DNA from 2 places in the Paenibacillus sp. FSL R7-0048 genome. Region 2 is predicted to be linked to the other one. Evidence: a T-box and tRNA genes for the amino acid it is inferred to sense, from the RefSeq annotation. Region 2 holds a T-box; the other holds one or more tRNA genes.
The links. The T-box of region 2 lies ahead of pheS (phenylalanine--tRNA ligase subunit alpha). A T-box ahead of a tRNA ligase gene usually reads a tRNA of that ligase, here a tRNA-Phe.
Positions count from the first base shown of each region.

Region 1: it encodes a tRNA-Phe, which carries the amino acid that the T-box ahead of pheS (phenylalanine--tRNA ligase subunit alpha) is inferred to sense. The anticodon was not compared.

Region 1 covers NZ_JBBORF010000001.1:6,243,551-6,247,015, reverse strand. The annotation lists rRNA gene NSQ91_RS27630 (23S ribosomal RNA) at 1-1,428, shown strand, start outside; tRNA gene NSQ91_RS27625 (tRNA-Asn) at 1,489-1,564, shown strand; tRNA gene NSQ91_RS27620 (tRNA-Ser) at 1,568-1,660, shown strand; tRNA gene NSQ91_RS27615 (tRNA-Glu) at 1,679-1,753, shown strand; tRNA gene NSQ91_RS27610 (tRNA-Val) at 1,809-1,884, shown strand; tRNA gene NSQ91_RS27605 (tRNA-Met) at 1,902-1,978, shown strand; tRNA gene NSQ91_RS27600 (tRNA-Asp) at 2,004-2,081, shown strand; tRNA gene NSQ91_RS27595 (tRNA-Phe) at 2,092-2,167, shown strand; tRNA gene NSQ91_RS27590 (tRNA-Thr) at 2,196-2,271, shown strand; tRNA gene NSQ91_RS27585 (tRNA-Tyr) at 2,277-2,362, shown strand; tRNA gene NSQ91_RS27580 (tRNA-Trp) at 2,369-2,442, shown strand; tRNA gene NSQ91_RS27575 (tRNA-His) at 2,466-2,541, shown strand; tRNA gene NSQ91_RS27570 (tRNA-His) at 2,585-2,660, shown strand; tRNA gene NSQ91_RS27565 (tRNA-Gln) at 2,680-2,754, shown strand; tRNA gene NSQ91_RS27560 (tRNA-Gly) at 2,761-2,835, shown strand; tRNA gene NSQ91_RS27555 (tRNA-Cys) at 2,845-2,918, shown strand; tRNA gene NSQ91_RS27550 (tRNA-Leu) at 2,933-3,011, shown strand; gene NSQ91_RS27545 (AraC family transcriptional regulator) at 3,148-3,465, opposite strand, start outside.
Region 2 covers NZ_JBBORF010000001.1:1,949,954-1,953,418, reverse strand. The annotation lists gene pheT (phenylalanine--tRNA ligase subunit beta) at 1-408, opposite strand, end outside; gene pheS (phenylalanine--tRNA ligase subunit alpha) at 527-1,561, opposite strand; T-box leader at 1,622-1,907, opposite strand; gene NSQ91_RS08300 (hypothetical protein) at 2,173-3,465, shown strand, end outside.

The sequences.
Region 1 (3,465 bases), 4.3 Mb from region 2:
ACTGATGGATGTCCGTCTAAGCAGTGAGGCTGATGTGTAGGCAAATCCGCACATCGTTAAGGCTGGGCTGTGATGGGGAGCGAAAATTATAGTAGCGAAGGTCATGATCTCACACTGCCAAGAAAAGCCTCTAGCCAGGAGAAGGTGCCCGTACCGCAAACCGACACAGGTAGGCGAGAAGAGAATTCTAAGGCGCGCGGAAGAACTCTCGTTAAGGAACTCGGCAAAATGACCCCGTAACTTCGGGAGAAGGGGTGCCCCGGTAGTGTGAATAGCACGAGGGGGCCGCAGTGAAAAGGCCCAAGCGACTGTTTAGCAAAAACACAGGTCTGTGCGAAGCCGCAAGGCGAAGTATACGGGCTGACGCCTGCCCGGTGCTGGAAGGTTAAGGGGAGTGGTTAGGGGTAACCCGAAGCTATGAACCGAAGCCCCAGTAAACGGCGGCCGTAACTATAACGGTCCTAAGGTAGCGAAATTCCTTGTCAGGTAAATTCTGACCCGCACGAATGGCGTAACGACTTGGGCGCTGTCTCAACGAGAGATCCGGTGAAATTTTAATACCTGTGAAGATGCAGGTTACCCGCGACAAGACGGAAAGACCCCATGGAGCTTTACTGCAGCTTGATATTGAATTTGGGTACGATCTGTACAGGATAGGTGGGAGCCGTAGAAATCGGAGCGCAAGCTTCGGTGGAGGCGCCGTTGGGATACCACCCTGATCGTATCTAGGTTCTAACCTAGTGCCCTTACCGGGTACGGGGACCGTGTCAGGCGGGCAGTTTGACTGGGGCGGTCGCCTCCTAAAGAGTAACGGAGGCGTTCCAAGGTTCCCTCAGAATGGTTGGAAATCATTCGCAGAGTGCAAAGGCATAAGGGAGCTTGACTGCGAGACCTACAAGTCGAGCAGGGACGAAAGTCGGACTTAGTGATCCGGTGGTACCGCATGGAAGGGCCATCGCTCAACGGATAAAAGCTACCCTGGGGATAACAGGCTTATCTCCCCCAAGAGTCCACATCGACGGGGAGGTTTGGCACCTCGATGTCGGCTCATCGCATCCTGGGGCTGAAGTAGGTCCCAAGGGTTGGGCTGTTCGCCCATTAAAGCGGTACGCGAGCTGGGTTCAGAACGTCGTGAGACAGTTCGGTCCCTATCTGTCGTGGGCGCAGGAAATTTGAGAGGAGCTGTCCTTAGTACGAGAGGACCGGGATGGACGTACCGCTGGTGCACCAGTTGTTCCGCCAGGAGCATGGCTGGGTAGCTACGTACGGACGGGATAAGCGCTGAAAGCATCTAAGCGTGAAGCCCCCCTCAAGATGAGATTTCCCAATTAGTAAGACCCCTTGAAGACGACGAGGTAGATAGGTTGGAGGTGGAAGTGCAGCAATGCATGGAGCTGACCAATACTAATCGGTCGAGGGCTTATCCTATACGTAGAATGCAGATTCGTTTCGGATTCAGTTTTCAGGCATCAAGCCTGGTATGAATATTCCCTGATAGCTCAGTTGGTAGAGCACTCGACTGTTAATCGAGTTGTCACAGGTTCGAGTCCTGTTCGGGGAGCCATATGGAGAGGTGTCCGAGTTTGGCCGAAGGAGCACGATTGGAAATCGTGTAGGCGCCACAAGCGTCTCGAGGGTTCGAATCCCTCTCTCTCCGCCACAAATTTATAATTAGTATGGCCCGTTGGTCAAGGGGTTAAGACACCTCCCTTTCACGGAGGTAACATGGGTTCGAATCCCATACGGGTCACCAAATTTTCACTTGATTTATCCTAGTGGACTTTGGTACAATAACAATTGTTGTTTATGGAGGCTTAGCTCAGCTGGGAGAGCATCTGCCTTACAAGCAGAGGGTCGGGGGTTCGATCCCCTCAGCCTCCACCATAACACTTTCTTACTGACGCGGGGTGGAGCAGCCCGGTAGCTCGTCGGGCTCATAACCCGAAGGCCGCAGGTTCAAATCCTGCCCCCGCAACCAATTAACTTAAGCAATTATATCTTTTGGAACCGTGGTGTAGTTGGCCTAACATGCCTGCCTGTCACGCAGGAGATCGCGGGTTCGAATCCCGTCGGTTCCGCCATTTTCATCATGGCTCGGTAGCTCAGTCGGTAGAGCAGAGGACTGAAAATCCTCGTGTCGGCGGTTCGATTCCGTCCCGAGCCACCATTTATCATCACAAAAGAATGAGTGCCATGCCGGTGTAGCTCAATTGGTAGAGCAACTGACTTGTAATCAGTAGGTTGGGGGTTCAAGTCCTCTCGCCGGCACCATCCTTGGAGGATTAGCGAAGTGGCCAAACGCATCAGACTGTAAATCTGCTCACGTGAGTGTTCGGTGGTTCGAATCCATCATCCTCCACCAGTTTTTAGGGGCATAGTTTAAAGGTAGAACAACGGTCTCCAAAACCGTTGGTGTGGGTTCAATTCCTGCTGCCCCTGCCAAGTTCTTTCTAAAGTTTAATATGGCGGCCGTGGCGAAGGGGTTAACGCACCGGATTGTGGTTCCGGCATTCGTGGGTTCGAGACCCATCGGCCGCCCCATTTACTTTAAAATGAATAATGGCAACAATATCAACTTAATATGGCGACTGTGGCGAAGGGGTTAACGCACCGGATTGTGGTTCCGGCATTCGTGGGTTCGAGACCCATCAGTCGCCCCATTTTACTTTAAAATGTTATTGGGGATTAGCCAAGCGGTAAGGCAACGGACTTTGACTCCGTCACTCATAGGTTCGAATCCTATATCCCCAGCCATTTTATGCGGACGTGGCTCAGCGGTAGAGCATCGCCTTGCCAAGGCGAGGGTCGCGGGTTCGATTCCCGTCGTCCGCTCCAAGTTTTCATGGCGCCATAGCCAAGTGGTAAGGCAAAGCTCTGCAAAAGCTTTATCCCCAGTTCAAATCTGGGTGGCGCCTCCATTTAGTTCATATGTGCCGGCGTGGCGGAATGGCAGACGCGCTCGACTCAAAATCGAGTGGGAAACCGTGGAGGTTCGAGTCCTCTCGCCGGTATCTTAAAAAGGTTTGTAAGAATGCTTTTATAAGCAATCTTACAAACCTTTTTTCTTTATGTCCTTGGGTTTACAGCAGTAAGCCGTTGAATAGAGAGTTTCTCTATTTCAACGGCTTTTTTTAATCTGATTAGTGATTAACCTGATTGATTATTAATGCGGAATGCTCGCGGGGTAAGACCTATTTCTCGTTTGAACATATTGCAGAATTGGGCATCGTTCACAAAACCTGCAGCAGCAGATACTTCAGAGATTTGCATCTGAGTATGACGTAATAGAGATTTTGCATAATCCAGGCGTTTTAACAGCAAATACCGCAGGGGTGAAGACCCGAAACGTTCTTTAAATAGATGGCGAAAACGATCGTAACTATATCCGGACATTTCTGATAGTGTTTCGACGGACAATTTATGGCGATAATGCTCATTCATATAATTAAGGACATATTGTACTCG
Region 2 (3,465 bases):
TTGCTCTTTTGGAAGCAATTTATCATTCAGTCCCAATTCTTTGGCCGAACAGATCATTCCTTGCGACAGGACACCGCGCAGCTTGGCTTTTTTGATATCCAGTCCTGGCAGCTTTGCGCCAACCATTGCTACAGGTACAGTTTGACCTGCAGCTACATTTTTTGCGCCGCAAACGATTTGTAGCTCCTCATCTTGGCCCACATCCACGATACATACGTTCAGCTTGTCTGCATCAGGATGTTTTTCCTTTGATTTCACATAGCCGGTTACGATGCCGGAAATACCTTTATTGCGGCGCTCTACGCCGTCAATCTCAATGCCGGCAGCGGTAATCTTCTCCGCTAGCTGTTCGGCGGTTACTCCTTCAATCGATGTATAATCAGCCAACCATCCGGTTGATACTTTCATATCCGCTCACTTCCTTTATGTTTCAGATGTATTTATTTCACTGTCGTTCGCGCTGCTTCCTGTGGGAGAACGCTCCAAAGCCATTCTCCGCCACTATCAGCCAGCGCGCCCACAAAAACTAAACGCCCTTGAATTGCTTCACAAAACTCATGTCATTACTATAGAAATGTCGGATGTCATCGATGCCGTATTTAAGCATTGCAATCCGCTCTACACCCATTCCGAAAGCGAAGCCGCTGTACTCAGCAGGATCATAGCCACCCATTTTCAGTACATTTGGATGCACCATACCTGCGCCAAGGATTTCTAACCATCCGCTTTGCTTGCATAGTCTGCAGCCATCGCCGCCACATTTGAAGCAGCTTACATCTACTTCAACACTTGGCTCAGTGAATGGGAAAAAGCTCGGACGAAGACGAATGCCTGTATTCGGTCCAAACATCTCCTGCACAAATTGTTGCAGGGTGCCCTTCAGATCACTCATTCGAATGTTACTTCCAATGACCAAACCTTCGATTTGGTGGAACTGGAAGGAATGCGTTGCATCATCATCATCACGGCGGAATACTTTACCCGGGCAGATGATTTTTACCGGAGCTTCACCGTTCATAGCCTGCATAGTACGAATCTGTACCGGCGAGGTTTGTGTGCGCATTAACAGGTCATCCGTTAAATAGAAAGAATCCTGCATATCACGTGCCGGGTGATTCTTAGGCAGATTTAGAGCTTCAAAGTTATAATAATCGGTCTCTACTTCCGGGCCTTCAGCTACACGGTAGCCCATGCCGATAAAAATATCCTCAATCTCCTGTACGACTCTGCTAAGCGGGTGAATGCCCCCTTGCTGCATACGGCGACCCGGTAAGGTTACGTCTACTTTTTCAGCCTGCAGACGTTGCTGGGTTTCCTGCTCTTGAAAAGCCTCCTGCTTCGCGCCGATAATCTCCTCAATAGCACTGCGAACCTGATTCGCTACTTGCCCGATTACCGGACGTTCCTCAGCACTAAGTCCTCCCATACCGCGCAGAACCTCTGTAAGCTCACCTTTTTTACCGAGATACTTCACTCTTAGATCATTTAGTACCTGCGGATCCATAACCTCCTGCAGCTTAGCCAGCGCTTCAACCTTCAATGCTTCCAACTTCTCTTTCATGGCCGTGTACAGCCCCCTTCAATCATTGTCTAGTTCAACAAAAAAAGGCCTTTCCTCCCGGTAAGGGACGAAAAGACCGTGGTACCACCCTTGTTAGACAAGCTGATCTGTTCCCCTTAAGAGCTTCATTCCCTCTTTTGGCTGGACAGATACCTATCTCACTTTATACAGAAATAACGGTCTGTGACCGGTATCCCCTACCCTTCCCTATTAGACAGCTTAAGGAATTCAGGGAACTGCTCCGGAGTGAACTTCGACAGCTCTGCTTCTTAGAAACGCTCTCAATCCGCGGCGTCTCCTCCCTGTAAGTCAGGCACTGTGTACTCTTCTCCATCACTGCATTTCACAATTCATGCTAATTGTCAGGTATCTCTTTACTACAAGAGATATGTTTCTTTATTATATGCAAAATCTGTCGTTTTGACAAGCTGGACAAAATTAGGCTAATTTTTATCTTCTTTTAAGCTGGCTTTAAGCTTCAGAGCCATTTTCAGAACTTTTTTTCAGCTAACATTCAGCGGAGCTTGATAATTTCCATTACTAGGAAGGCTTGCTTATCCACTCAGGTGCACCTTCGCAGACTATTAACTATCCTATTGGGAGGAAATCAAATGCATGTACGGAGAATAAAAGTAGCCGCGGTGCTGCTAAGCACAGCTGTGCTTAGCCAATCTGCAGCGTATGGAGCTCATGCCGCTTCGGCCGGGACTACATCCCCCAAAGTAGCAACAACAGCTACTGTATCCGCTCTGGATAAACTAGGCTCCATAGCCTTGAAGACTAACATCAGCGCAAAGCTGACGGATGTCAGCTTATTAACTCAGGATGGCGGAAATATTCTTACATACACACTCAGCTACTCTAATGGAAGCAACGCTAGCCTCAATCTGGTGGACTTTTTCTCCAAAGTAACTACTAGCGGTGGTACAGTTATTCAAGGAAGCCCTATTACCAGCAGTGCAACCATCAAATCTATTGCCGCGAAAAGCAGTCAATCTATCACCTACTATGTAAACATCGGCAAATCCACCTCTTTAAACGGGGTCAAAATTTCATTGTACGGATGGGACTTCAACACCACCGATTATCAAAAAAAGCTAGGGAACTTCACCGTACCAACAGGATATTCACAAGCTGTCGCCAGAGGGCAGAGTAAAAAGATCACCCTAAACAATCTCCCTGTAACCACCAAGGCAGAGAGCCTGCAAATTTATAAATATAACGGTAAGGTCTATGCCAAGGTTGGCGTTAGCTTCACTAATCAAGGAACCAAGGTACTCAGTGATACTGGACTTAAAGGATACCTCGCTTCCGCTGGAGGATCTGTATTTGAACTCGCAATTGATGACACCAGCACCAGCTATAAAGTACAGCCTCAGGAAAAGAAGACGATCTACTATTTGACGGAAATCCCTTCTTATATGAAGACAGACAACATGGCGCTGCAATTTGCCGGAGAAGATGCCTCATTAAAAATAGCGTTGCCGGTTGTCGCCTACGATCTCCCCGCTGCAACAACACCGGATCTTGTCGTAGCCAGCAATGTCACGAAGAAGCTTACAATCAGCAATAATACAGTCGAAACACAGTTGAAAACGGCTAACGTCTATGCTGACAATGGCAACGCAAAGTGGACACTACAGTTCCGCATCAAAAATAGCGGTAACAAAGCAGTGAATGTGCCTGCCTATGAACTTGCTATTAAAGCCGCTGAAGGGTATAGCTTTCCGGTAGATACGAAGGATTTTGCCAGCCTAACATTGAAACCGCTTGAAGAAAAGATTATTGAACTCAGCGCAGATGTACCACTCACACTCAATCAAGGAACATTGCAGCTGCAAATGACTGAGCCGGCTGCTGAGGGCAAGATCATTTTTCCTACCGCCTATTATCAGATCCCTTAC